Regions from separate parts of the Thioalkalivibrio sp. ALE23 genome, predicted to be linked through region 2. Evidence: predicted binding sites of a transcription regulator. Region 2 holds the regulator's gene; each other region holds the start of a gene.
The links. The regulator sigma-54, encoded in region 2, starts transcription at its own class of promoters, with help from an activator protein. The targets are predictions, from matches to a motif close to TGGCANGNTNCNTGCTT.
Positions count from the first base shown of each region.

Region 1: a site for sigma-54 is predicted at 7,015-7,031, ahead of glnL (nitrogen regulation protein NR(II)). Genes of this name have one in related genera too.
Region 3: a site for sigma-54 is predicted at 3,208-3,224, ahead of flgA (flagellar basal body P-ring formation chaperone FlgA). Genes of this name have one in related genera too.

Region 1 covers NZ_KB900035.1:10,314-19,748, forward strand. Annotated here, with positions in the region: gene yihA (ribosome biogenesis GTP-binding protein YihA/YsxC) at 1-365, shown strand, start outside; gene F573_RS0110330 (SCO family protein) at 578-1,213, opposite strand; gene F573_RS0110335 (hypothetical protein) at 1,244-1,750, opposite strand; gene polA (DNA polymerase I) at 1,778-4,489, opposite strand; gene F573_RS0110345 (TIGR00730 family Rossman fold protein) at 4,629-5,354, shown strand; gene F573_RS0110350 (DUF2782 domain-containing protein) at 5,354-5,749, shown strand; gene F573_RS0110355 (hypothetical protein) at 5,743-6,531, shown strand; gene F573_RS0110360 (DUF4124 domain-containing protein) at 6,510-6,887, shown strand; gene glnL (nitrogen regulation protein NR(II)) at 7,043-8,149, shown strand; gene ntrC (nitrogen regulation protein NR(I)) at 8,146-9,435, shown strand, end outside.
Region 2 covers NZ_KB900031.1:673,951-683,385, forward strand. Annotated here, with positions in the region: gene F573_RS0103350 (hypothetical protein) at 1-56, opposite strand, end outside; gene F573_RS0103355 (LLM class flavin-dependent oxidoreductase) at 156-1,241, shown strand; gene F573_RS0103360 (NAD-dependent epimerase/dehydratase family protein) at 1,246-2,193, shown strand; gene F573_RS0103365 (calcium/sodium antiporter) at 2,212-3,186, shown strand; gene F573_RS0103370 (KpsF/GutQ family sugar-phosphate isomerase) at 3,177-4,154, shown strand; gene F573_RS0103375 (HAD family hydrolase) at 4,154-4,690, shown strand; gene lptC (LPS export ABC transporter periplasmic protein LptC) at 4,687-5,265, shown strand; gene lptA (lipopolysaccharide transport periplasmic protein LptA) at 5,262-5,804, shown strand; gene lptB (LPS export ABC transporter ATP-binding protein) at 5,801-6,541, shown strand; gene F573_RS0103395 (RNA polymerase factor sigma-54) at 6,626-8,149, shown strand; gene hpf (ribosome hibernation-promoting factor, HPF/YfiA family) at 8,153-8,491, shown strand; gene F573_RS0103405 (PTS sugar transporter subunit IIA) at 8,496-8,960, shown strand; gene hprK (HPr(Ser) kinase/phosphatase) at 8,963-9,435, shown strand, end outside.
Region 3 covers NZ_KB900033.1:429,165-438,599, reverse strand. Annotated here, with positions in the region: gene F573_RS0108760 (aspartate kinase) at 1-181, shown strand, start outside; gene csrA (carbon storage regulator CsrA) at 244-447, shown strand; tRNA gene F573_RS0108750 (tRNA-Ser) at 559-649, shown strand; gene F573_RS0108745 (flagellar brake protein) at 721-1,437, opposite strand; gene F573_RS0108740 (flagella synthesis protein FlgN) at 1,518-2,000, opposite strand; gene flgM (flagellar biosynthesis anti-sigma factor FlgM) at 2,005-2,322, opposite strand; gene flgA (flagellar basal body P-ring formation chaperone FlgA) at 2,415-3,083, opposite strand; gene F573_RS0108725 (chemotaxis protein) at 3,319-4,248, shown strand; gene F573_RS0108720 (protein-glutamate O-methyltransferase CheR) at 4,444-5,259, shown strand; gene flgB (flagellar basal body rod protein FlgB) at 5,448-5,855, shown strand; gene flgC (flagellar basal body rod protein FlgC) at 5,877-6,299, shown strand; gene F573_RS0108705 (flagellar hook assembly protein FlgD) at 6,310-7,005, shown strand; gene flgE (flagellar hook protein FlgE) at 7,040-8,296, shown strand; gene flgF (flagellar basal-body rod protein FlgF) at 8,332-9,072, shown strand; gene flgG (flagellar basal-body rod protein FlgG) at 9,116-9,435, shown strand, end outside.

The sequences.
Region 1 (9,435 bases), on a different contig from region 2:
GCGAACACTGGGACCGGCTGCTGGGCGGGTATCTGCGCCGACGCCAGTGCCTGGCGGGGCTGGTCCTGATCATGGACATCCGCCGCCCGCTGACCGACCTGGACTGGCAGATGCTCGAATGGACCGGCGCGAACCGGCGGCTGCACTGCGTACTGACCAAGGCCGACAAGATCTCGCGACAGGAAGCCGAGCGCCAGCTGCACGCCACCCACGCACGCCTGGAAGAGGCCGGAATCGAGGCTTCGCTGCAGACCTTCTCCACGCTGAAGAACCAGGGCGTCGACGACCTGCGCGGGCTGCTGGCGGAATGGCTGGAGGAGGAAACGGCGGAGGACGGGGACAGCGGGGCCGAAGAAAGACCGTGAACAAAAAAGTGCCCCGATCCCGGGGAGGAGGATCGGGGCAACAGCGACCTCGACAGGGGGAGGCGAGGTCTTCCCGCTCAGGGAGAGAAGCGGGGAACGCCGGGCCACGGCGCTCACCCCTTATGACGCTTGACCGGCCGTGAAGTTCCCGGTCCTTCTACTGTCGGACGGGAATGCGTCACAACCCGGGAAAGCGCGCGCAACCGCGGCCCTCACTCGCGTTCCGCATGGGCCTGCAGGGTCGCCACCAGTTCATCCGCCGTAGTCCCGTGCGAATGGATCTCCAGCAGGTCGCCCTCCGGCCCCACCAGGTAGGTGGACGAGCTGTGATCGATCACGTAGCCCATCGCGGACTGGCTGTCGGTCTTCTCGTAGAACACCCCGTACTGCTCCACCACCGGCTCCAGCGCATCGTGCGGGCCGGTGGCCGCCTGGATCCGGGGATGGAAATGGTCGGTGTATTCCGCCAGGTGCTCGCGGTCGTCACGCTCGGGATCCACGCTAACGAACACCGCGCTGACGCGGTCCTCCAGCGACTCGGGGAGCTGCTCCAGCGCCATCCGGATCCATCCGAGGCTGACCGGGCAGGCATCCGGACAGGAGGTATAGCCGAAATAGAGCCACACATACTGTCCTTCCAGATCGCGCAGATCGAAGGCCTCCCCCTCGGTGGAGACCGGCAGCTGGAACGGGCCGCCGGTCACCCGGTCGGCCACCGGGATGTCTTCGTGAGTGGCGGCCTCGCCCGCGGGGGGCTGCCCGGGCACCAGCCATACATACAGCAGCAGCGCGGCCGCGGCGACGGCGGCCAGGGCCCACAGGAGGGTGGTCAGGGGAAGTCGGGACATCGTGCGCAATCCTCGGTGGAAGCCCGTACGTCAGTGGTCGCGGGCGGTCACGAAGCGATACTGTACCCGCGCGGCGTCGCCGTCGCCTTCCGGCAGCACGGTCGCCGCCCAGGTCATCGCCTCGGTGGTGCAGATCGGCAGGGTGGTGGTGCCGGCGTATTCACCCGGGCCCACGCGTTCCAGGCGCGGGCGCTGGAAGCCCATGTACATCTCCACCCCGGCAAAATCCAGCTCGATCCATTCGGGGTCGCGCCCGTCGTGCCCGACATGCCGCAGATGCAGCTCCAGCTCCCGCAGCATGGGGACCGGCCGCGGGGTAATCTCGAGGGTCATCTCGCCTCCCTCGGGGTGCTGAGCGGTACAGGCCCCTTCATTGAGATCGCAGATCTCCGGGGTCACCACCACGACATCGTCGCCGCCGCCCCCGCCGGCCAGGTAGCGGTCCGCCGCCACCCAGCCGGCCGCCAGCAGCAGGCCCGCGACCAGCCACGGGGCCACGCGGTTGAACCCGCGGGCCAGTGATTCGAGATCCGCCATGCTCAGCCTCCGGCTCCGACAGGAGCCTCAGTGGGCATCATCCCAGTTATCTCCGACGCCGATGTCCACCAGCAGCTCGACATCCAGCTCGGCCGCCCCGCCCATCGCGCGGCGGGCCCGCTCGCCCAGGGCCTCCACTGCATCGTCGGCAACCTCGAACACCAGTTCGTCGTGCACCTGCATGATCATGCGGGCATCGAGCCCGTTGCCGTCCAGGTCCTGCGCCATGCGCACCATCGCACGCTTGATGATGTCGGCCGCGGTACCCTGCATCGGGGCGTTGATCGCCACGCGTTCGGCCTGCTGCCGGCGGGCCCCGTTGCGGCTGTTGATCTCGGGCAGGTAGAGCCGGCGCCCGAACAGGGTTTCCACATAGCCCTGCTCGCGCCCGCGCTCGCGCGCCCGCTCCATGTAGTCGTGCACGCCGGGATAGCGGTGGAAATAGCGGTCGATGTACTCCCGCGCCTCGGTCTGCTCGATCCCCAGGTTGTGCGCCAGCCCCCAGGCCGACATGCCGTAGATCAGGCCGAAGTTGATCGCCTTGGCCGCGCGGCGCTGCTCGCCGGTGACCGCATCCGGGTCGACCCCGAAGACCTCCGCCGCGGTGGCGCGATGGATGTCCTGGCCGTCGGCGAAGGCCTGCAGCAGGCCGGCGTCCTGCGACAGATGGGCCATGATCCGCAGCTCGATCTGCGAATAGTCGGCCGCCAGCAGACGATAGCCGGGTGCGGCAATGAACGCCCGGCGGATGCGCCGTCCGGCCTCGGTGCGCACCGGAATGTTCTGCAGGTTGGGCTCGGAGGACGACAGGCGCCCGGTCGCGGCGCCGGCCTGGTGATAGGAGGTATGCACCCGCCCGGTCTCCGGGTGGATACGCCGCGGCAGGGTCTCGGTATAGGTACTGCGCAGCTTGGACAGGCCGCGGTGCTCAAGGATCAGCCGCGGCAGGGCGTAGTCGTCCGCCATCTGCTCCAGCACGTCCTCGGCGGTGGAGGGCTGGCCCTTGGGCGTGCGCCGCAGCACCGGCAGGCCCAGGCGCTCGAACAGGATCTCCTGGATCTGCTTGGGCGAGCCGAGATTGAACTCGGTACCGGCCTCGTCGAAGGCCTCGCGCTCGATGCGCTCCATCTCGCTCAGCAGCTCCTGACTCTGCTCGCCGAGCAGGTCCGGGTCCACCTTCACGCCGGCGCGCTCGATGTCCGCGAGCACCGGCACCAGCGGCATCTCGATCTCGCGGTAGACGAAGGCCGGGCCCTCGGCCTCGTTCAGGCGCGGCCGGAACAGGGCGTCCAGACGCAGGCAGATGTCCGCGTCCTCGCCGGCATAATCGGTGGCGATGCCGACGTCCACCTCGGCGAACGGGATCTGTTTCGCCCCCTTGCCGGCCACGTCTTCGTATTTCGTGATGCGGTGATCCAGATGGCGCTCGGCCAGGGAATCCAGGTCGTGCCGGTTGGCGCCGGCGTCGAGGCAGAACGACTGCAGCATGGTGTCATCGACGATGCCGCGCAGCACGATGCCATGGTTGCCCAGCACGTTGCGGTCGTACTTGAGGTTGTGGCCGAGCTTGCCGTGTTCGGCCGATTCCAGCCACGGCCGCAGGCGCTCTAGGGTCGCCTCGCGCGGGAGCTGCGGATCGGCATCCGGACCGCTGTGGGCCAGCGGCAAGTAATAGGCGGTACCCGCCTCGAACGCGAAGGACATGCCGATCAGCTCGGCCCGCATGGCCTCCAGGCTGCTGGTCTCGGTGTCGAACGCGACCCGCGCGGCGCCCTGCAGGCGTTCCAGCAGCTCGGTGAATGCCGCCTCGTCCCGCACGGTGTGATATTCGGCCGCCTGCCCAGGATCGGCATTACCGTCGTTACCGGAGGCAGCGTCGCCGGCGTCGCCGCCTTCCAGCTCCGCCCGCCAGCGGGAGAACCCGTGGTGGCGCACCCGCTCCAGCAGCTGCTGCGAATCGGGCTCGCGCAGCTCGAGGTCATCGGGGCCCAGCGGCAGTTCGACATCCCGGCGCACGGTGATCAGCTCGCGCGAGGTCGGCAGGCGATCGGCCGCGGCGCGCAGATTCTCGCCGATCTTGCCGCCGATCTCGTCGGCCCGCTCGAGGATGGTGTCGAGGTCGCCGTACTTCGCGATCCATTTGGCTGCAGTCTTGGGCCCGACCTTCTCGACCCCCGGGATGTTGTCCACGCTGTCGCCCATCAGCGCGAGGTAGTCGACGATCTGCTCCGGCTCCACGCCGAACTTTTCGCGCACGCCGGCGGGATCCAGCACCGTGCCGCTCATGGTGTTGACCAGGGTCACGTGGCCGTCCACCAGCTGCGCCAGGTCCTTGTCGCCGGTGGAGATCACCACATCCTGCCCGGCAGCCGCGGCGCGGTCGGCCAGGGTGGCGATCACGTCATCCGCCTCCACCCCTTCCACGCACAGCAGCGGGAAGCCCATCAGCTGCACCAGCTCGTGCAGCGGCTCGATCTGCGCCGCCAGCTCCTCCGGCATCGGCGGCCGGGTGGCCTTGTATTCGGGGTAGATCTCGTCGCGGAAGGTGGGCCCCTTCGCGTCGAACACCACCCCCATGCGCTCGGGGGCATAGTCCGCGCGCAGCTTGCGCAGCATGTTGGCCACGCCGTAGAGCGCCCCGGTGGGGTGGCCGTCGGGGGCGGTCAGCGGGGGCAGGGCGTGGTAGGCCCGGAACAGGTAGGAGGAACCGTCGACCAGGACGAGCGGGGCTTGCGACATCATGCGGATCCGGCTGGGCTTGCGAGGGAAGCATTCTAGCAGGCTGCGGGCCCCGGCCCGAGCAGCGCCGGCGCGATTTGTGCGGCCGTCGGGCCACGGTTAGTCTAGGCGCCCCAGAGTGCAAAGAACGCGCCCCCCCATGAACGATCACGATCGAGCCGAACACCCCGGGCTGCGGCCCATCGACGATTCCTCGCTGACCCGCGAGAGCTGGAAGATCTTCCAGATCATGGCGGAGTTCGTGGAGGGCTTCGAGCGCCTGGCGCACATCAAGCCCTCGGTCAGCGTGTTCGGCTCGGCGCGCATCCCGTCCGATCACCCGGACTACCTGCTTGCGGAACAGATCTCGCGCCAGCTGTCGGACGCGGGCTTCGCGGTGGTCAGCGGCGGCGGGCCGGGCATCATGGAGGCCGCCAACAAGGGCGCGTTCGCCGGCCATTCCCCCAGCATCGGGCTCAACATCCAGCTGCCGCACGAACAACACGCCAACCCCTACCAGGACATTGGCCTGGGGTTCCGGCACTTCTTCTCGCGCAAGGTGATGTTCGTCAAGTACGCCTCCGCCTACGTGGTACTGCCGGGCGGCTTCGGCACCCTGGACGAGCTGGCCGAGATCCTGACCCTGGTGCAGACCGGCAAGACCCGCCGCATCCCGGTCGTGCTGGTGGGCAGCAAGTTCTGGGAAGGCCTGCTGCAGTGGTTCGAGGACGCGCTGGTCACCCATGGGACCATCGATGCCGAGGACCTCAATCTATACTCGGTGGTGGACACCCCCGAGGAGGTCGTGGACGTGATCTTCGAGTACTACGAGGCCCGCAGCTTCGAGCCCTCGGCGGAAGAGAAACAACGACTGATGGAGCTCTGATGATGACGAGCACCCGCGCCACGGCGCTGGCCGCTGCCCTGCTGGGCCTTGTTCTCGCCGCCGGGCCGCTGGCGGCGCAGGACTTCGAAGACGCCCCGCCACCGCCCGACATGCCCGACGAGGCCGCCGGCGACGAGCCCGCGCCGCCGCCGGTGCTGGACGAGCGCGCCCGCCAGCTGCAGGAACTGGAAGAGGCGGACGTCATCATCATGGAGCGCGATGGCGAGCGGCGACGCGAATATCGCGTGGACGGTGATCTGGTGATCGTCGAGGTCACCCCGGCCGCCGGCCCGACCTATTATCTGGTGGACGTCACCGGGGAAGGCGATCTTGAACGCCGCGACGACCTGGCCCCCGGTTTCACCCCGCCCCGCTGGAGGATCCTGGAATGGTAACCACGCAGTCGACCGTGGAACTGCCGGTCGCGGGTGCCGCGGCGCTGGAAGCAGCCTTTGCCGCCGCCCGGGCGGCCGGCGCGCCCGTGGGGCTGCCCGCCGCCGGCGATGCCCCGCAGCTCGACGGGGATCGCGCGCGCTGGGTCCTGGAGCGCGGCAACGCTGCGGAGCCCGGGGCGATCGCCAGCGGTCCCGGCACGCCGGAGGCGCTGGGCCGCCTCGCGGCCCGCTGGCAGGCCTGGCATCCGGCGGAGGCCCTGCCGCAGGACGGCGTCTGGCGCCGCGGGGTACTGCAGCAGCAGCTGCGCGAACGTACCGAAGACCTGAGCGCCACCCTGGACGAACAGGCGCGCGAACAACTGAACCGCGAGCTGCATCATCAGGGGCTGTACCGGTTCGAGGACCTGCCGGTGGCCGGCAGCTTCTGGCGCTCGGTCCGGCGGCACGGCGAATACACCGGACTGGCGGATCTGACGCTCCCGCCGGCCCCCGTTCCGGCGTTCTGGCAACTGGCGCGCATCGCGCTGGCGGTGGCCGTAAGCGAGACGGGCGAGCTCGATCGCGAACGCTACCGCGCCCTGCTGGATGGCTATCACCGCGAGCGCCCGCTGAGCGCGATCGAACGCGGCGCCGCCCCGACGCTCCTGCGCATGGCCGCGCTGGATGACTGGCTGGAACGCATCGAGGCCGGCCACGCGCCCGCGGGCCCCGATCCGCGCCTGGCCGGCCTGCAGGACGCCGGCACCCGGGTGCAGTCGGTATGGGTAAGGCCCGCCGCCTGATGACCCCGCGGGCCTCCCTCGCGGGGCTTGTGGCCCTGGCCATCGCCGGGGCGCCGGGCGTCGGCGTTCTGGCCTCCACCGAGGTCCACCGCTGGGTGGATGAAGACGGTGTGGTGCATCTCTCCGACGAGGCACCCGGCGACGGGCGCAGCGAACGCATCGAGGTTCAGGAGCCGATGGGCGCCGTCCCCCTGGAGAATGCCCGCGAGATCCTCGAACGCCCGATCCGGCGGCCGGGAGAAGACCCGACGGACGACGAGCCGGAGGAAGATGCGGATGCGGACGAAGAGACCGACGATGAAGACGAAACTTCGATCGAGGACGTCCCGGTGCCCGTGGAACTGGTGGATTTCTGAGCCAGCCACGGGCATCGCACCACTTTGATGCACAGAATGCCCTACAATGGGGCAATGACTGCACCTCATCAGAGCGCCACCGCACAACGCCCCCGGACGAAGCGCTGCGACGCCCTCGTGGCCATTCTGGCGCACTTCATGCTTGAAACCGGGTGATGAGCCCGCATACGCCCCCTTCGCCCGCCTCGCTGCCCACCCCCCCGTGGTGGGACGACCTGTCCACGGCCGTGATGGTCACCGACGGGGATCTGCGGCTGCAGGCGATGAACGGCGCGGCCGAGGTCCTGCTGGGCCTCAGCCGCGAGCGCATCCTCGGTCACCCGCTCGGCCAGTGGCTGCATCTGGACCGCAACCTGACCACCCGTCTGCGCAACGCCCTGACCCGGGACCAGCCGATCACCCTGCGTGCGCGGCGCCTGGAACCGCTGCGCGCGGAAAGCTTCCTGGCCGACGTGGTGATCACGCCGCTGCACGGCGAGGGTGACGAACCCGGACGGCTGCTGTTCGAACTCAGCGCGATCGACCGGCACGAGCGCATCTCGCGCGAGGAACAGCTGCAGAAGCAGCAGGCCATCTCGCGCGCAGTCACGCGCGGGCTGGCGCACGAGATCAAAAACCCGCTCGGCGGGCTGCGCGGCGCCGCGCAGCTGCTGGCCGGAGAACTGGACGATCCCGACCTGCGCGAATACACGCGCATCATCATCCATGAGGCCGACCGCCTGCGCTCGCTGGTGGACCGCATGCTCGGCCCCAACAACATGCCGCAGCGCGCCCCCCTTAACCTGCACGAGGTCCTCGAGCATGTGCGCGGCCTGATCAGCGTCCAGCTGCCGCTGGGCGTGAAGATCCGCGGCGACTACGACCCTTCGATCCCGGAGATCGAAGCGGATCGCGACATGCTGGTGCAGGCGCTCCTCAACCTGGTGCAGAACGCCCTGCAGGCGCTGGGCGACGAGGGCGAGATCGTGCTCAGCTCGCGCATCCTGCGCCAGTACACCGTTTCCGGCAAACGCCACCGGCTGGTCGCGCGCCTGAGCGTGCGCGACAACGGGCCGGGAATCCCCGAGGAGGTCCGCGAGCGGATCTTCTTCCCCATGGTCACCGGCCGCGACAGCGGCACCGGCCTCGGCCTGCCGATCGCGCAGAGCTTGGTCCAGCTGCATGACGGCCTGATCGAATGCCATTCACGGCCCGGCTCCACGCGCTTCGACATCCTCCTGCCCGTGGCCGGACCGCCCGCCAGCGAGAGCCCCGACGCATGAATCCGACGGTCTGGATCATCGACGACGACGATTCCATCCGCTGGGTGCTGGAACGCGCCCTGAGCCGATCCGATATCGCGGTGCGCGGGTTCGAGTCCGCCGACGCGGCATGGGCGGCCCTGGAGACGGAAGACACCCCGGATACCATCGTCGCCGACATTCGCATGCCGGGGCTCAACGGGCTCGATTTCCTGGCGCGCATGCAGAGCCGCGGTGACGCGCCGCCGGTGATCATCATGACCGCATTCTCCGATCTGGAGAGCGCGGTGGGCGCCTACCAGACCGGGGCGTTCGAATACCTGCCCAAGCCGTTCGACGTGGACGAGGCGGTGGCCCTGGTGCAGCGTGCCCTGGAGGCCCGCCGTGACAGCCTGGCGGCCGCAACGCCCGACGAGGGCAGCGCCGAGGAAACCCCCATCATCGGCGAGGCGCCGGCGATGCAGGAGATGTTCCGCGCCATCGGCCGCCTGTCACGCTCCAATATCACGGTGCTGATCAACGGCGAATCGGGCACCGGCAAGGAGCTGGTCGCACGCGCGCTGCATCAGCACAGTCCGCGGGCGGGGCAGCCGCTGATCGCCCTGAACACCGCGGCCATCCCCAAGGACCTGCTCGAGAGCGAGCTGTTCGGCCACGAGCGGGGGGCCTTTACCGGCGCCAGCCAGACGCGCAAGGGCCGCTTCGAGCAGGCCGACGGCGGGACCCTGTTCCTCGACGAGATCGGCGACATGCCGTTCGACCTGCAGACCCGCCTGCTGCGGGTGCTGGCCGACGGCACTTTCTACCGGGTGGGCGGGCATACCCCCATCCATACCGACGTGCGCATCATCGCCGCGACCCACCAGGACCTGGAAGAGCGGGTGCGCGCGGGGCAGTTCCGCGAGGACCTGTTCCACCGCCTCAACGTGATCCGCATCCATGTGCCGTCGCTGCGCGAGCGGCCGGAAGATATCCCGCTGCTGGTCAATCATTTCATGAGCGAGGTGGCCACCGAGCTGGGCGTGGAGCCCAAGGTGATGCGCCCCGAGGTGGTCGCGGAGATGCAGCGCCTGCCATGGCCGGGCAATGTGCGCCAGCTGGAAAACACCTGTCGCTGGCTGACGGTGATGGCCTCCGGACGCGAGGTGCACCTGGACGACCTGCCGGCGGAACTGCGCCGCGATGACGCGCCCCGGTCCACGGGCACGCCGCAACCGGGACCGGGACCGGCACAGGCCGTGCCGATCGAACCCCGGGAGTGGACCGATGAACTGGCGCGCGTGGCCCGCGAGCACTGGGAACGCGGT
Region 2 (9,435 bases):
TACCCGTCCCAGGCCGGTGTACCCGGCCGGGCGACCGCGGCCGGCTGAAGCTGCACGCGCTTCCCTTCGGTTGCCGCGCCCGATGGATCTCCTGCCGTCATGTGTCTCCCCCGTTGCGACTTGCCAGCACCCCGGTGGCGCGGCACAGTTTCCCGATGCACTTCGACCTCTTCCACGAGATCTCCGTCCCCGAATTCCTCGGTATCGACGAACACCGCGCGATCGAGGACACCCTGGCACTGTGGGATCTCGCCGACACCCTCGGATTCAACACCGCGTGGCTGGTGGAACACCACCTGATGCCGGAGTTCTCGCATTCCACCGCGCCGGATCTGGTGCTCGCCGCGGCCAGCCAGCGCACCCGGAACCTGCGCCTGGGCCTGGGGGTCGTGCCCCTGCCCTATCACCACCCGCTGCGGGTCGCGCAGCGCGTCGGCATGCTCGACCAGCTCTCCGGGGGACGCCTGGAGCTGGGCATCGGCCGCGGCTTCTCGCCGCCGGAATATGCCACATTCGGCGCCGAGATGAGCGAGGGCCGCGCCCGGGTGGATGCCGGACTGGATGCGCTGCGCCAGGCCTTCGCCACCGGCCGCATCACCCAGCACGGGCCCTTCCACCACCTCGACGACGTCCCGGTAATGCCGGCACCGCTGCAGGACCCGCACCCGCCGCTGTGGACCGCCGCGGTCAGTCCCGAGTCGTTCACCTGGGCAGCCGAACAGGGCATCGGTGCGCTGGCCGGCCCGTTCAAGCCGTGGCAGATGATCCGCGAGGACATCCGCCTGTACCGCGAGGGCTGGACCCATGCCGCCGGCGACACCCCGCATCCGCCGCGCGTGGGCATGACCCTCGGCGTGCTGTGTCTGCCGGACGGCAAGCGTGCCCGACGCGAGGCCAAGCCCGCGTTCGAATGGTTCTACCGCAACATGTTCCGGCAGACCCTGCCGGTGCTGGAACGCCTGATCGAGGGCTACGACTACTACCGCTCGCTGGGCCGCTTCCGCCACCTGGTCAAGGCCGGGATCAATCTGAAGATCCTCGACATGCTGGGCATGACGCTGGTCGGCACCCCCGAGGAATGCCGCGAGCGCATCGAGGCCCTGCGCGAGGCGGGCGTGGACCATCTGCTGCTGGCCTTCGGCGCCGGGGCCGTGCCGCGCGAACTGGCGGAGGAGTCCATGCGCTGCTTCGCCGAAGAGGTCATGCCGGAATTCCTCGATGGCCCCGCCCCGACCGGATAACCGCATGCGTGTTGCCGTCACCGGTGCGGCGGGTCGCATCGGCCGGGTCCTGCTGCCCGAACTGCTGCACACCCCGGAGGTGGAGCGGATCATTGCCCTGGATCGCGAACCGGCGGACTTCCCCGGGGCCGCGACCCTGCCGGCGGACCGCTACGACCTGCGCCAGAAGGATCTGGCGCAACTGACGCCCGAAGACCTCGCCGGGACCGATACCCTGGTGCACCTGGCCTTCCAGCTGATGGGCGGGCACGGCGGACGCCGGCGCCACGACCGCGACTGGGTTCGCCGGCAGAACGTGGACCTGTCGCGGTCGGTCTTCGCGGCCGCCGCGCAGGCCGGTGTGCGCCATGTGGTGTTCCTCTCCAGCGCCGCGGTCTACGGCCCGTGGCCGGACTCGCCCGTCCCCCTGAGCGAGGACCAGCCGCCCCGCCCGCGCTTCCCCTATGCCGAGGACAAGGTCGCCACCGAACAGGCCCTGGAGGCTCTGGACCGCGAGCATCCGGAGCTGGTGACCACCGTGCTGCGGCCGCCCGCGGTGGTCGGGCCACATGCCCAGCCGCTGCTGCAGCGGATCGCCCGCAGCCGCCTTCACCCCGCCGGGATCGACGCACCGGTGCAGATCCTGTGGGAGGAGGACGCCGCGCGAGCGATCGCCGCCGCAGTCACCCGCCGTGCCCCGGGCTGCTTCAACCTGGGCACCGAACCGGTGTGGTCGCTGCGCGCCATGGCCCGTCACGGTCGGCGCCTGACCCTGCCGGTGCCCGCCGGCCTCATCCGCAGACTGCACCCGCTGGCCTGGCGCCTGAGCGCGCGCGCCGGCGACCCGGGCTGGGTGCGCGGGCTCGACGGCCCGCTGGTCCTGGACTGCACCCGCGCACGCCGGGAACTCGACTGGCAACCCCGGGTCACGACCCCAGAGTGCCTCGAGCTCCTGCGGGTCGGCCATCGATAGGGGGCGACCGGACCGCGCATGCTGCTGCCGCTGCTCGCCGTCGTCGGTGGTCTCGTACTGCTCGCCGCCAGTGCCGATCGCTTCGTGTTCGGCGCCGCCGGCCTGGCGCGCGGGCTCGGGGTCTCGCCGGTGCTGATCGGCCTTACCGTAGTCGCCTTCGGCACTTCGGCCCCGGAGATCATCGTCTCGCTGCTGGCCAGCCTGCAGGGGGCGCCGGGGCTGGCGGTGGGCAACGCGATCGGCTCGAACATCGCCAACCTGGGACTGGTACTCGGGCTGGCCGCCCTGATCGCCCCGATCATCGCCGGTCACGGGCTGGTACGACGCGAACTGCCACTGTTGCTGCTGGCCACGCTCGGCGTGCTGTTGCTGCTGCTGGACGGCCGGCTGGCGCGGGCGGAAGGGGTGATCATGCTGGCCGGCCTGATCGCGGTCGTGGTCTGGATGATCCGCGCGGCCCGCCACCCCGGCACGCCCCCGGAGTCCGACCCCGGGCTGACCCCGCGCCCGCCGGCGGCCACGCCCGGCGGTCTCCCGGCGGCCCTGGGGTGGCTCGCCGGCGGTCTGGTGGCGTTGCTGGCGAGCAGCCAGGCGCTGGTCTGGGGGGCGGTCGAGATCGCCACCGCCCTGGGAGCCGGCGAACTGCTGATCGGCCTGACCCTGGTCGCGATCGGCACCAGTCTGCCGGAGCTGGCCACCACCGTGGCCAGCGCGCTGCGGCGCGAAACCGGCATGGCCCTCGGCAACGTCGTCGGCTCCAATCTGTTCAACCTGCTGGCGGTGCTGGCGGTACCCGCCGTGATCGCGCCACTGGCGGTGGAACCCGCAGTGCTGACCCGTGACTATCCGGTGATGCTGGCCCTGACCGTGGCGGTGCTGCTGGCCGCCCGCTTCGGCGCCGGCCGCATCACCCGCTGGCACGGGGCCCTTCTCCTGCTGGCCTTCAGCGGCTACCTTGTGACTCTCGCAATCACGGCACCGGCATGGATCTGAACCCCGAAACCACCCGCAAGCTCGCCCTCGCGGTCCTCGAGAACGAAGCCGATGCGGTGCGCGGCCTCGCCGCGCGCATCGACGACGCCTTCCTCGCGGCCTGCCGCCACATCCTCGACTGCCGCGGGCGCGTGGTGGTCACTGGCATGGGCAAGTCCGGCCACATCGGCAGCAAGCTGGCGGCCACCCTCGCCTCCACCGGCACGCCGGCGTTCTTCGTGCACCCCGGGGAGGCCAGCCACGGCGATCTCGGCATGATCACCCGCGACGACGTGGTGATCGCGCTGTCGAACTCCGGCGAGACCGACGAGCTCCTGACCATCCTGCCGCTGATCCGGCGCCTCGACGTCCCGCTGATCGCGATGACCGGCAATCCCGGTTCGCGCCTGGGCACCGATGCCAGCGTCCATCTGGACGTCAGCGTGGAACGCGAGGCCTGCCCGCTGGGACTGGCCCCCACCTCCAGCACCACCGCGGCCCTGGCGATGAGCGATGCCCTGGCGGTGGCGGTGCTGGATGCGCGCGGCTTCACCGCCGACGATTTCGCCCGTTCGCACCCCGGCGGGCGCCTCGGGCGGCGCCTGCTGATCCACGTCGGCGACATCATGCATACCGGCGAGGCGATCCCGCGCATCGCGCCCGAAGCGCCGCTGAAGGACGCGCTGTTCGAGATCACCCGCAAGGGACTGGGACTGGTGATCGTCAGCGACGCCGACGCGCGAATCCTGGGGGTCTTCACCGACGGCGACCTGCGCCGCACCCTGGACCGGGGCGAGAGCCTGGAGACGCTGACCATTGGCGAGGTGATGACCCGGGGCGGGCACACCGCCCGCGCCGACTGGCTGGCCGCGGAGGCCCTGGAGGTGATGGAAAGCCGCCGCATCAACGCCCTCCCGGTCGCCGATGCGGACGGCCGGCTGCAGGGGGTGATCAACATGCACGACCTGCTGCGCGCGGGGGTCGCCTGATGCATGACGACATCGATCTCGCCGGCCTGCAGCGCGGCACCCGACTGCTGATCCTGGACGTCGACGGCGTGCTGACCGACGGCGCGCTGTTCCTCGGCGACGGTGGCGAACAGTACAAGGCCTTCCACAGCCGCGACGGCCACGGCCTGCGCATGGCCATGGACGAAGGCCTGGAGGTCGCGATCCTGACCGGGCGGCAGTCGGCGGTCGTCGAACATCGCCTGCAGGATCTGGGCATCCGCCACTGCATCCAGGGCCGGCGGGACAAGGGGGAGGCACTGGCACAGCTGCTGCAGCAGACCGGGCACCGCGCCGACGTGGCCGCGTTCGTCGGCGACGACGTGGTCGATCTGCCGGCGATGCGACGGGTTGGCCTGGGCATCGCGGTCGGCGACGCCCATCCGTTCGTGCGCCAGCACGCGCAATGGGTCACCACGGCCGGTGGCGGGCGCGGCGCGGTCCGCGAAGTCTGCGAGGACCTGCTGGCCGCGCGCGGCCGCCTTGAGGCCGTGCTCGAAAGCTACCTGCACGCATGACCCCGGATCCGCGCCGCACCCCGCTCGCCGCCCGGCTGCTGGCCGCCGGATGCCTGCTCGCCGGGCCGGCAGCGGCCGAGCCGCCCGCCGAACCCGCGGCCGACGCGGAACCTACGCTGCAGATCGAGGGGTTTACCGCGCATGTCACCGGCGAGGACGGGCGGCCCACCCACCGCCTGCAGGGGTCGCGGCTGCGCGAATACGACCGGGATGCGGTCCAGTTCATCGATGACCCGGAGCTGGATCTGCTGGACCAACGGGGCCTGAACTGGACCTGGCGCGCCCCGCGCGCGGCACATCAGCCCGATCGCGAACTGCTGCATACCTTCGGCCACACCCGCGGCCTGCGCCCCGAACGCGACGCGCGCGTACGCACGGTGATCGAGTCGCGCGACGTGCGCGTGGCGCTGGACACCCGGCTGACGACCTCGTCGGCCCCGAGCACCCTGGAACAGCCGGGACTGTTCCAGAGGGGTACCGGCCTGCGCGCCGACCCGCAAGCGGATACCATTGAGCTGCTCGCCGAGGTCTACACGCTGTACAGCGACCTGCCGCAGGAGGACCGCCCGGAATGAACCCGGCCACAACCGAACATCGCCGCGCGGGCATCCGCCGACCGGCCCCGCTGCTTGCCGTGGCGGGCATACTCGCACTGTTCCTGGCGGCCCCGCCGGCGACCGGCCGCGAGGATGCCCTGCCGGTGGAGATCACCGCGGACCACGCCGAGATGGACGAACGCGCGGGCACCGGAACCTACACCGGCGACGTGATCGTGGTGCGCGGCGATGCCACGCTGGAAGCGGACCGCGTGATCGTGCACATGCGCGAGCGCCGCCCCTACGAGATCGAGGCCCACGGCGAGCCCGCACGCCTGGAGTCGCCCGATCCCGAGACCGGCGAGACGCGCATCGCCGAAGGGCTGCGCATCGACTATTTCCTCGACGAGGAACGCGTGATCCTGACCGAACGGGCACGCGTCATCACCGCCGCCGAGGATGCCCGCGGGCAGCGCATCACCTACGATCTCGAACGCGACGTGATCCGCGCCGAACGCGGCGACACCGACGACGAGCGCGTGCACATCCGCCTGCAGCCACGCGAGGACAATCCATGACCCCCGCGGCCGACGGCCATCTGGTCGCCCGCGAGCTGAGCAAGCGCTATGGCCAGCGTACCGTGCTGGACGCGATGGATGTGGACCTGGTGCCCGGCGAAGTGGTCGGCCTGCTGGGACCCAACGGAGCCGGCAAGACCACCTGCTTCTACAGCCTGGTCGGACTGATCCGGCCCAATACCGGGCGCATCACCCTGGGCGGGCGCGACATCACCCGGGCGCCCATCCACGAACGCGCCCGCGCCGGGCTGGGCTATCTCCCGCAGGAGGCATCGATCTTTCGCCGCCTGTCGGTCCAGGACAACCTGCAGGCGGTGCTGGAACTGCGCCCGGAACTCGACCGCCACGAGCGCCGCCGCATCGGCGACGCCCTGATCGAGGAATTCCAGCTGGAGACCGTGCGCCACAGCCCCGGGATCGCGCTGTCCGGAGGCGAGCGGCGGCGCGCCGAGATCGCCCGCGCGCTGGCCGGCGATCCGCGGTTCATCTGTCTGGACGAACCGTTTGCCGGGGTCGATCCGATCTCGGTCGGCGAGATCCAGGAAGTCATCCGCCACCTGGCCGAACGCGGCATCGGCGTACTAATCTCGGATCACAACGTACGCGAGACCCTGGGCATCTGCCATCGCGCGTACATCCTCAGCGAGGGGCGCCTGCTGAGCGCGGGCACGCCGGACGAACTGCTGGCCGACACCCGCGTGCGCGAGGTCTACCTCGGCGAAAACTTCCGCCTGTGACACCGACCGCCGCACCCGGACGGTGCACAAGCCCGCAGCAAGGGATTACTATTCACTTATGGTGACCAACGCCTTTCCCAACTCATGCTGAAGCCCGGGCTGAATCTGCAGCTCGGTCAGACGCTGACCATGACGCCGCAGCTGCAGCAGGCCATCCGGCTGCTGCAGCTGTCCACGCTGGAGCTCCAGGCCGAGATCCAGCAGGCGCTGGAAAGCAATCCCATGCTGGAACAGGCCGAGGATGACGAACTCGGTGCCGACGCGGGGGACACCGACAGCGACGCGAACACCGACGACGGCGAGAGCGGCAGCGACAACGCCGGCACCGGCGAAACGGTGGATGCCGGCGGCTCGGAGGACGTCATCCCCGACGAGCTGGTGACCGACAGCCGCTGGGAAGACATCTACGACGCCAGCGCCAGCCCGCGCGGTCTGGACGACCGCGACCCGCTGGAGAACACCTCGGACGACGACGGCGGCGGCGGGCTGCAGGATCACCTGCTGTGGCAGCTGCATCTGTCGCACCTGACCCCGCGCGACCAGCGCATCGGCGCCGCCCTGATCGACACCATCAACGGCGACGGCTACCTCGAGGGTGACGTCGAGACCCTGGCCGAGACCATCAGCCGGAGTGAAGACCCCCCCGTCGACACCGACGAGGTCGAGGCCGTACGCCACTGGTTGCAGCACTGCGACCCGCTGGGGGTCGGTTCGCTGGATCTGCGCGAGTGCCTGGAGGTCCAGCTGGGCGAGCTGGCGCCGGACGCCCCCTCGCGCGAGGCGGCGCGCGCGCTCCTGGAACACGGCATGGACGCCCTTGCCCGGCGTGACTACAAGGCCCTGCAGCGCCAGAGCGGCGTACGCGATGGCAACGAACTGGCCGCGGCGCTGGACCTGATCCGCACGCTCAACCCGCGCCCCGGCGCCCAGATCAGCGAGACACCGCCGGAATACGTGGTCCCGGATGTCTACGTGCGTCATACCGACCGGGGCTGGCAGGTCGACCTGAATCCCGAGATCGCCCCGCGCATTCGCATCAACGACCTCTACGCCGGCATGGTCCGCCAGGTCTCCGATGCCCGCGACAGCGCCTTCATGCGCGATCAGCTGCAGGAGGCGCGATGGTTCATCAAGAGCCTGCACAGCCGCAACGACACCCTGCTGCGCGTGGCGCGCGCGATCGTCGAACGCCAGCAGGGGTTCCTGGAACACGGCGAGGTGGCGATGCAGCCGCTGATCCTGCGCGACATCGCCGAAGCCCTGGAGATGCACGAGTCCACGATCTCGCGGGTGACCACGCAGAAATACATGCACACCCCCCGCGGGGTGTTCGAATTCAAGTATTTCTTCTCCAGTCACGTGGGCACCAGCGACGGCGGGGAATGCTCCGCGACCGCGATTCGTGCCATGATCCGCGAACTCATCGAAGAGGAAACGCCGGGCAAACCGCTCAGCGATTCCCGCCTCGCCCAGATCCTGGCGGATCGGGGCATCAACGTGGCCCGGCGTACCGTGGCCAAATACCGGGAGGGCATGAACCTGCCATCCTCCAGCGAGCGCCGCCAGATGGCCGCCATGCCGACCGGAAGCAAACCGAAAGGAGCCTGACCCATGCAGATCAATCTCACCGGACACCACGTCGACATCACCGACGCCCTGCGCGACTACGTCAACGAGAAATTCCAGAAGCTGGAACGCCACTTCGACAAGGTGATCGACGTGCACGTGGTGCTGAACCACGAGAAGACGCAGAAGCTGCACAACAAGGCGGAAGCGAATCTGCAGGTCAGCGGCAACCACATCCACGCCGAGGCCAGCCACGATGACATGTACGCCGCCATCGACGGCCTGATCGACAAGGTCGACCGCCAGCTGATCAAGCACAAGGAGAAGGTCAAGGATCATCATCGCGCCGAGGGCGCCCAGCGCAACCGCGAACAACCCGAGTAAGCCGATGAATCCGGCCGAGCTCATCACCCCGGAGCGCATCGGACTGGAAACCGACTGCTCCAGCAAGAAACGAGCGCTGGAAACCCTCGCCGATCTGCTGGTGGACGGGGCCGCGGACGGACTGGCGGCCAGTGCCGCGTTCGAAGCCATGTCGGCCCGCGAAAAACTGGGCTCCACCGGGCTCGGCCATGGCGTGGCGATCCCGCACGGCCGTCTCGCCGAGCTGGATACGCCCCGCATCGCGGTCCTGCGTCTGGATCAGGGCGTGGATTTCGAAGCCATGGACCACGAACCGGTGGACATCCTGATCGCCCTGCTGGTGCCGGAAGAGGCCACCAGCGAACACCTGGACCTGCTGGCCCAGCTCGCGCGCGGGCTGTCGCAGCCGGACACCCTCGCCGGCATCCGGCGCGCCGCGGACAGCACGGGGGTCCAGCAGGCCCTCAGCCGGGCGCTGGGAGACACCTGACCATGGCCGACCGGGCGGAAGCGGCAGCCGACGGCACCGCGAGCAACATCACCATCGCCGCGCTCACGCGGGCGATGGGGAGCCGTCTGGACCTGCGCTACGTCCACGGAGAGGAGGCCGCGGGCGACCGCGAACTCCTGGGATTCGGGGATGGCGACCTGCCGCTGGCCGGCCACCTGAACCTGATCCGCCCCAACCGCATCCAGGTCATCGGCGACTACGAGGCCCGCTACATCGCCGGCCTGTCCGACGAGCAGCGTGACCACCTGGTGCTGGAAATGGCCCGCACCGGTACTACCATGGTGATCTTCGCCGAGGACACCTGCCCGTTCCCGCGCATGCCGCAGACAGGTGACGACCCCCTGCCGGTGATCCTGTGCACACGCACATCCTCGCACGAAGTCATCGCGCTGCTGCGCTATTTCCTGCAGCAGCGCCTCGCCCATTTCGAGGTGCGCCACGGGGTGTTCATGGA
Region 3 (9,435 bases), on a different contig from region 2:
TGCCAGCCGGATGTTCGAGGCCCTGTCGCGGGAAAACATCAACATCCGGATGATCTCGACGTCGGAGATCAAGATCTCGGTGGTCGTGGACGAAAAATACCTCGAACTGGCGGTGCGTGCGCTGCACGATGCCTTTGAACTCGAAGAGGAGCCCGCCGGTCTACCGAAGGAGCAGGGGTGACGACTCAATCAACGGATTCCGGGCGACCGAACTCGTCCGACACAGGTACTGTGGAGAAAAGCATGCTCATACTGACGCGTCGGGTGGGGGAGACCCTCATGATCGGCGATGACGTCTCCGTCACCGTTCTGGGTGTGAAGGGCAACCAGGTCCGGATCGGCATCAATGCGCCCCCGGACGTGGCGGTTCATCGCGAAGAGATCTTTCAGCGGATTCAGGACGAAGATTCGGAACACGGCTCCGGCGACAATCGCGGGAACGAGTGACGTCCGACGCTGCGATCTCCGCGTGGCCCGAATGAAGTTAAAATCATCAATTCGGGGCCGCGCGGGCTTTCATTCCGCAGCGTGAATCCGTATCCTCTGCACCGCAGTCACGGAGAGTTGGCCGAGTGGTTGAAGGCGCTCCCCTGCTAAGGGAGTATGGGTCAAAAGCCCATCGAGGGTTCGAATCCCTCACTCTCCGCCAGAACGCAAAAGGCCCGCACGGCAAGTGATGCTCGTGCGGGCCTTTTTTGTGGGCACGCAAGCCGGGGTCAGTCAGTTCATCGCGCGGCGGCGTTCCTCACGCTGATAGAACAGCAGGGCGACGTTGATGGCACGTTCCAGGCGGGCCGACATCTCGATGATCGCGCAGCCAGCATACGAATGGCCTTCGCGAGTGGAAGGGCGCGAGTTGGCCGGTTTGACGGCGCCGGAGACCCTTTCCTGCACGTCCGGGAGCAGCAGGTTGGTGAATTCCAGGCGGCTGCCATAGGGGATCTCCTGCAGCACTTCATTCGGCAGTTCCACGCACATGCCTTCGGCCGAAAGGTCCACCACCGATCCCTCGATCGGTTCTTCGTGCATCTCGCCCTGGATCTGCAGGGTCGGGCGGTTGCTCAGGGGGATATGAACGCGGAAGGTCTCGCGACGCTGCAGGTATTGCAGTTCGGCGGGATACGGACACTCGTAGAGGTCTCCCGGCGATTCGCTCACGTTCTGGCGGACCTCGGTGGTAAACCGCACGGCCACGCCGCGCAGGGTCGCGAAGACGCGCAGGGGCTGGCCGGGCCGGATCCGCTGGTGGAGGGAAGGGGGTTGCAGCTGGTCGAGGTAGAGACGTCGTGCGTCGGCATCCAGACGAATCAGCGCCGAGGTGTACAGCGGGCCGCTTTCTTCCAGGCGGATACTGACCAGCGTCAGGCCATGGTCCAGGTCGCGCAGTATCTGGCCGATGCGTTCCGGGGTGTCGACGGTATAGTCGTTGTCATCCATGAGGGCACGTCGCGTCCGAAGTGGGTTCGCGCATCATACACCCTGTGACGGAGTTCACGCCTTTCCGGTCCAACTCGGGCTCAGGCGCGGGTGATGGTCTGGCCGGTGGTACGGCGATGACGGGCCTTGCCGTAGGGGTCGTAGGTCGTGGCCGGTCCGTTGTCTTCGCCACGCAGGATCTGCATGGACATCTGGACCCGGCGCTGGTTGCGTTCGATCAGCCGGGCGTTGCCCTGGTTGAGTTCGTTGCAGCGTTCGATCGTCGCCCGCAGCGCCTGCCAGCGGTCGTTGAGGTGCTCCCCTCCCTCCAGACGCGCGAACAGCCGCGCTACCCCTTCCGGGGTGAACTCGGCACCGCGGGCTTCGATCCATTGCTGCTGTTTGCGGGTTTCGGTTTCCAGTGCCTGCAGCAGTTCCTGCTTGCGCTGGACCGCGGCCTGCAGCCGCTCCGGCTCCCGTGACTCGATGGCCCGAGTTTCCTCCAGCAGGATATCCTCCAGCCGTTGTCCGAGACGGATGGATTCCTCCAGGGAAGGACGGATTCCGGTTTCGTCGGTCACCACCGGATCACCGCAGCAGGCCTTCGATTTCCATCATGCGATCGGCCAGTTCCTCGTTGTCGATCGGGTAGTTCCCCTGAGCGATCGCCTCGCGGATCTCGGCCACCTTCGCCTCGTTGAACGGCGCGGCCTCGCTGGCTTCGCCGCTGCCGTTCATGGCCTGGGCGGCACCGGTCAGGGTGACGGCGTCACCGCTGGCGGCCCCGCCGTTGCCGGCGCGGTCCACCCCGTTGCTGCCGGTGCGGGCGTCGTCGTCACGGCCGCGGACCCCGCCGTTCTGGCTGTCGGGGCGCAGGCCATTGATGTTGGGGCCTTTGATATCCATGACTTTGTCCTGTCGTTTGACTGGTCTGCCTCGTGTATCGGCCGGAATGCCCGAAACTGTAGGGTCGGTTGCGGGATTTCCGTCACATTTTACTACAGGGCGACGCGAACCGTGCCCGATGGCTGGACCTCGCCCTCGATCTCGCGTCCGGAGGAGGTGTTGCGCACGCGGATCCAGTCGCCGGCCGTGGCGTCTTCCAGGGCTTCGCCCTGCATGCGGATAGTGACGCTGCCGCTGCTGGCGAGGATGGTAACGCGCTGGCCGCGCTGGATCACCTGACGTTCATTAACGTGCTGCTGGCCGATGACCTGGCCCTGGCGAATCGCGCGGCGGGTCTGCAGACCGACCACCTCGGATGCGTCCTCGAAATAATGGCTGGCCTGGCGCGACGTCTCGATGCGCTCCATGCGCAGATCGCCCGGCCCCAGGGTCTGCTGGCGCGACAGGTTGCGGCGGGCCACCACCACCTCGGCGTGGCGTTCCACGGTGGCCGGAACGTACACCGACCAGGTCACCGGCCCGGGACAGCGGATGTTGACCGCAGTATTGCCCCTCGGGCGGCCGCCGGGCGGCAGCGAGGCCTCCAGGGGTTCTTCGCAGCGCTTGAGGCGCAGGCGGTCGTCGACATGACCGAGTTGCACCTCCACATCGTCGCCGTTGTGGTCCCCAAGCTGCTGGTGCAGGAACCGTTCCGCGCTGTCACGAATGTTCTGCACCGGCTCGATCTCCGCTTGCGCGGTCGGGGCGAGGAGCGCGAGCATCAGAAGAAGCGCACCCCCGCTGCGGCCCCCGCTGCGGCCCGGGCTGCGGTACGGGAGCAAAGCCTGTAACTTGAAAAGGTGCATGTCCGGTCACCGTTGACCCTGTGTCTTCGTCACGGAATACAAGCAGATTCTGTGCCATGGCATCCGGCGCCTGTCCTGCGCGTCCGATGCGTGGTTCAAGCTCCCGCCGGCGCGGCCGTTAGCAGGGAGAACAACCCAGGGGGCGAGAACCGTGAGTCAGTTTATTGACGACGTGAACCAGCGCACGCAGATGGTCGGGCAGAACCGGATGGAGCTGCTGCTGTTCTATCTGGGCGGCACGCAGACCTTCGGGATCAACGTGTTCAAGGTGCGCGAGGTGATTCCGCTGCCGCAGTTGCGCCAGATTCCCGGGTCCGCCGGGGTGGTGCGGGGCGTCACCACCCTGCGCGACAAGACCGTGCCGATCATCGATCTGGCGCGGGCGATGGGCATGCAATCGACCCGGGCCGGGGCGGACGGGCAGCAGAAGGTTGTGATCACGGAGTTCAACCGCTCGGTGCAGGGCTTCATGGTATCGGCGGTGGATCGCATCGTGAACGTCAACTGGGACCAGGTGAAGTCGCCCCCGCGCGGCACCGGTCGCGAGTCGTTTCTGGTGGCGGTCACCGAACTCGACAACAAGCTGGTGGAGATCATCGACGTGGAGCGCGTGCTGTCGCTGGTCAATCCGCTGCCCACCGAGGTGTCGGAAAGCGTGCGTTCCGCGGTGGCCGAGCAGACACCCGAGCGTCGGGAAATCGTCATCGCCGACGACTCGGTGGTGGCCCGCCGCCAGATCGAAAGCGCCATCCAGGGGCTCGAGTGGCCCTACGTGCTGTGCAAGGACGGGCGTGAAGCCCTGGATTACCTGGAGGAGAAAGCCGCCGAGGGTCCGATCCACGACACGGTCGAGCTGGTGATCTCGGATATCGAAATGCCGCGCATGGATGGTTACACCCTGACGGCAAAGATCCGCGAGAACGAGCGCCTGCGACCGCTGCGGGTGCTGCTGCATTCCTCGCTCAGCGGCGAATTCAATACCGACATGGTGCGTCGGGCCGGTGCGGATGCGTTCCTCTCCAAGTTCAACCCGGACGAACTGGCCAGTGCGGTCCTGGAACAGATCAACAAGACCGCCTGAGATGTCGGTGGTTGCCGGGGGCGAACGGTTGCCGGCCCGGCCGGGGCGGGTGGCCGGCGCTTGCCGCCCCTTTGCAGGCTGCGGACTTCCGCAAGGTTGCCTCGAAGCCCTATACTGTGGCGGCATGGAATCATCGAACCGAACAACCAGCGGACGGCGGACGGGCCCGGCACGCGTCAAGGCGGAGATGTGTGCGTGATCGATTCCCGTGACTACGAAGAATTCGCGCGCTTTCTCTCCGAGTGCTGTGGCCTGGTGCTGGGGGACAGCCGCCAGTACCTGGTGTCCAGCCGGCTGTCCCGCCTGCTGGATGAATTTGGCTACAAGGACGTGCCGGAACTGCTGCACGCGCTGCGCAAGGCGCCCAGCCCGAAGCTGCGCACGCGCGTCATCGATGCGATGACCACCAACGAAACCTCCTGGTTTCGCGACGGTTTTCCGTTCGAGATCCTGCGCCACGTGATCCTCCCGGAGCTGGCGTCCACTCGGTCGTCGATCAAGGTCTGGTCGGCCGGGTGTTCTAGTGGCCAGGAGCCCTACAGTATCTCGATGGTGGTCTCGGAATGGGAGGCCTCGCGCCCGCGCCGGGTGGTGCCCGTCAGCATTCTCGGCACGGACCTGTCCGAGGGCGTGCTGGAAGACGCCCGCAAGGGAGTCTATGACGGTCTGAGCATCGTGCGCGGGCTGAGCGAGTCGCGGCGGTCCCGGTTCTTCCAGACCGTGCCCGAGGGGCACAAGATCATCCCCGAGGTGCAGCGCCGCTGCCGGTTCCAGAAACTCAATCTGGTCGACAGCTACGCGGCGCTGGGCAAGTTCGACATCGTGTTCTGCCGTAACGTCCTGATCTATTTCTCCGCCGAGACCAAGCGTCAGGTCCTTGACGGTATTGCGAAGCAGCTCAACCCCGGCGGCTATCTGTTTCTTGGCGCTTCCGAGACGGTCGGGCCCTACAGCAAGGCGTACGAAACCGTGCGCACCGAGTACGGCTCGGTCCTGCGGCTGAAGGGCTGAACCCCTCCACGCCGGGCCTGCAACGGGCCCGGCGCTCGTTCCCTGCGCGGTGATTCGCCGCGTGGCCGGCCGCGTGCCGGTGTCCCTCCCTATCCTTTTTCCCCTTTTGCCGGCAGCCAATGGCACGGCGATTGCATCGTCGTGGTCAGGCAACGGATGCCCGCCATGCGCGGGCCGGACGGAACGGGATGAGCATATCGCTGGACAAGGCGCTCGGGATTCTGCCGGAGTCGGTGAACCTGCGTTCGCAGCGCATGGAGGTTCTGAGCTCGAACATCGCCAATGCCGACACCCCCGGCTACAAGGCGCGCGACCTGGATTTTCGCAGCCAGCTGGAGGCGGCTTCGGGTGGTGGTGGCCAGCTTCAGCTCAGCCAGACCCGCGCGGGTCATCAGGATCCGGGGACGGCTGCCGCGGGCACCGGGGCCGAGCTCAAGTACCGCATCCCTTCGCAGCCGTCTCTGGACGGCAATACCGTGGATCCGCAGATGGAGCGGGCGGCGTTCGCCGAGAACTCGGTCAAGTACCAGAGCAGCCTCGAATTTCTCAATCGCCGGGTTTCCGGCATTCGCGATGCCTTCCGGGGCAATCGCTGAACCTGACGGGAGGCCACTGCCGTGAGTGATCTGTTCAATCTGTTCAATACCTCGGCTTCGGCGCTGACGGCACAGTCGGCGCGGCTGAATACGGTGTCTTCGAACCTGGCGAACGCCAACACGGCGGCCGGCAGCGCCGAGGAGGCCTATCGCGGGAAACACGTGCTGTTCCAGGCAGCGATGGACCAGGCCAGCCGCGACGGTACCGCGACGCCGGTGCGGGTGGCCAGGATCGAGGAGTCGGATGCCGAGCCGCAGATGCATTACGAGCCCCATCACCCGAAGGCAAACGACGATGGCTACATCTTTCGCCCGGCGGTCAGCGTGGTCGAGGAGATGGCCAACATGATGTCGGCCTCGCGCAATTACGAAGCCAACGTTGAAGTCATGGACACCACCCGCCAGTTGATGATGCGCACGCTGCAGATGGGCGGACAAGGCTAGGAGACCGGAAATGAACGGACTGACACCCGACATGCTGGAAGGGGCGGGGATTCGCACTGACCGCCAGGCCCAGCGCGACCGTCAGGAGAAGGAAGGCGGGCCGGATCAGCTGGGACAGGAGAACTTCCTCAAGCTGATGACGACCCAGCTGCAGAACCAGGACCCGTTCGAGCCGATGGAAAACGGGGACTTCATCGCGCAGATGGCGCAGTTCTCGAGCGTCACCGGGATCCAGCAGCTGAACGAGTCGTTCGAGGGCTTCGCCCAGTCGATGGGACAGAACCAGGCGGTGCAGGGCGCAAATCTGGTTGGCAAGGACGTGCTGGTGCCGGTGGAGTTCGGCCAGCTGGGCCCCGAGGGCGGCATGAGCGGCGCGTTCGAACTGGGGGCCTCGGCCGAGTCGGTGGAGGTCGAGATCATGAACGGGGCCGGCGAGCGCGTGCGGCGCATGAATCTCGGCGCGATGGGCGCCGGGCTGCAGGACTTCCAGTGGGATGGCCTGACCGACAACGGCCAGCGCGCGCCGGCCGGGGTCTACGAGGTCCGGGCGACCGCGCGCAGCGGGGAGCGCACCGAATCGCTGGAGACCTTTCTTAACCAGCGCGTGGACAGCGTCTCCATGGGCGGGGAGAAAAACGGCCTGGCACTGAATGTGCAAGGTGTGGGCGAGATCGATTTTTCGGACGTACGCCGGATTTCCGGCTGACGCCCGACACAAAAAACAACCGGAGGAACGGAACATGCCCTTCAACATCGGATTGAGCGGACTGAACTCGGCCCAGGCCGACCTGGACGTGACCGGCAACAACATCTCCAACTCGGGGACCACCGGGTTCAAGCAATCGCGTGCCGAATTCGGGGATGTCTATGCGCAGTCCTTCGGCGGGACCGCGCAGACCGCCACCGGTGCCGGGTCGCGCCTGCTGGCGGTGACCCAGCAGTTCACCCAGGGGCAGACCGAGTTCACCGAGAACGGCCTGGATCTGGCGATCGACGGGGAGGGGTTCTTCCAGCTCAATGACGGCGGCAACACGCTCTACTCGCGCGCCGGCGAGTTTCAGGTGGATCGCGAGGGCTTCCTGGTGAACAGCCAGGGCCAGAACCTGCAGGGATACATCGCCGAAGACGGTGATACCGATCCCGCCGATCTGGGTGGAACCCCGGACAACCTGCGGCTGCAGACCGGCGAGGGTTCGCCACAGGTGACTTCCCGGATCGATGCCCGGCTGAACCTGCAGTCCGATGCGCCGGTAATCGACGATGGCTTCGATACTGATGACGGCGTGGCCGTCCCCGACAGCTACAACTTTTCCACTTCGCTGACGGTGTACAACGGCCAAGGCGAGGCCCAGGACGCGGAGGTCTATTTCACCAAGACCGATGACAACGAGTGGGAGGTCAACGTCGCGGTCAACGGTGAAGTGGTCGAAGATGGGGATTTCCCCGCGCAGCTGCTTTTCGGTAGTAATGGTGAGCTGGTGGATGAAGATGGCGACCCTCCGGATGAGGAGGACGTAACCTTCTCTTTCTTTCCCGGCGGTAACTTCGAGGACGATGATGAGGTCTCTATCGTTTTCGATGGGACGACCCAGTACGGGTCCGACTTCGGTGTCAGCGATCTCAATCAGAACGGGTTTGCCCCGGGCACGCTGACCGACATCGATATCGACAACGAGGGCGTGGTGTTCGCCCGCTACAGCAACGGGCAGTCGGACGTGCTGGGCCAGGTGACGCTGGCCAACTTCGACAACCCGCAGGGCCTTGAGCAGCTGGGCAACAACAACTGGGCGGAGACCTTCGCCTCAGGCGGACCCACGGTGAACGCGCCGGGTGCGGGCGGTACCGGGCAGATCCAGGCCGGGGCCCTGGAGGCCTCCAACGTGGATATCGCGCAGGAGCTGGTGAACCTGATCACGGCCCAGCGCAACTTCCAGGCCAATTCCCAGACCATCTCCACGGCCGACACCGTGACCCAGACCATCATCAATATCCGCTAGGGCGGTAACCGGAGGATCCTGCGGGAGGCCGAACCATGGACCGTTTTCTCTACATCGCGATGTCGGGGGCCCGGGAGGTCGAGCACGCCCAGGCCGTCAACAATCACAACCTGGCGAACGCCAATACCGACGGCTTCCGGCAGGCACTTGCCACCGCGGACACCGTCCCGGTGCGCGGCCCGGTCTACGACACGCGCGATTACGTACAGGTGGGGAACGAGGCGGCCGACTTCTCTCGCGGGACGCTGCGCAGTACGGGGCGTGATCTGGACGTGGCCATCCAGGGCGAGGGCTTCATCGCCGTGCAGGGGCCGGACGGGCAGGAAGGCTACACCCGCGCCGGCAACCTGCAGGTGGACGGCTTCGGTCTGCTGCGCACCGCGGACGGGATGCAGGTGATGGGTGACGGCGGGCCGATCGCGATTCCGCCGGCGGAGAAGGTGGAGATCGGCACCGACGGGACCATCAGCGTCCGGCCCCAGGGCGCCCCGGCGGATGCCCTCGCGGCGGTGGAGCGCATCCGTCTGGTCAATCCGGATGTCGAGGATCTCGAACGGGGCGAGGACGGACTGTTCCGCCTGCCGGACGGTGAAGAGGCCGCGGCAGAAGCGGACGTGACGCTGGTATCCGGCACGCTCGAGAGCAGCAACGTGAACACCGTCGAGGCGCTGACGCGGATGATCGAGCTGTCGCGAACCTTCGAGACCCAGATCAAGATGATGGACACCGCCAACACGCTGGAACAGAGCAGCAACCGGCTGCTCGGCATGGGCTGACCGGGATGATCCCGACGCGGCCCCGACTGACAGGAGAAACGCCATGAACCAGGCACTGTGGATCGCCAAGACCGGACTCGACGCGCAGGACACGCGCATGTCGACCGTGGCCAACAACCTGGCCAACTCGAGCACCACCGGCTTCAAGAAGGACCGGGCGGTATTCGAGGACCTGATCTACCAGACCGTGCGCCAGCCGGGCGCGCAGGCGACCCAGGATCAGCAGCTGCCTTCGGGCCTGCAGATCGGCACCGGCGTGCGCACGGTCAGCACCGAAAAGATGTTCGAACAGGGCAACCTGCAGCAGACCGAGAACTCGCTGGACGTCGCCATCGAGGGCGACGGTTTCTTCCAGGTGCTGAT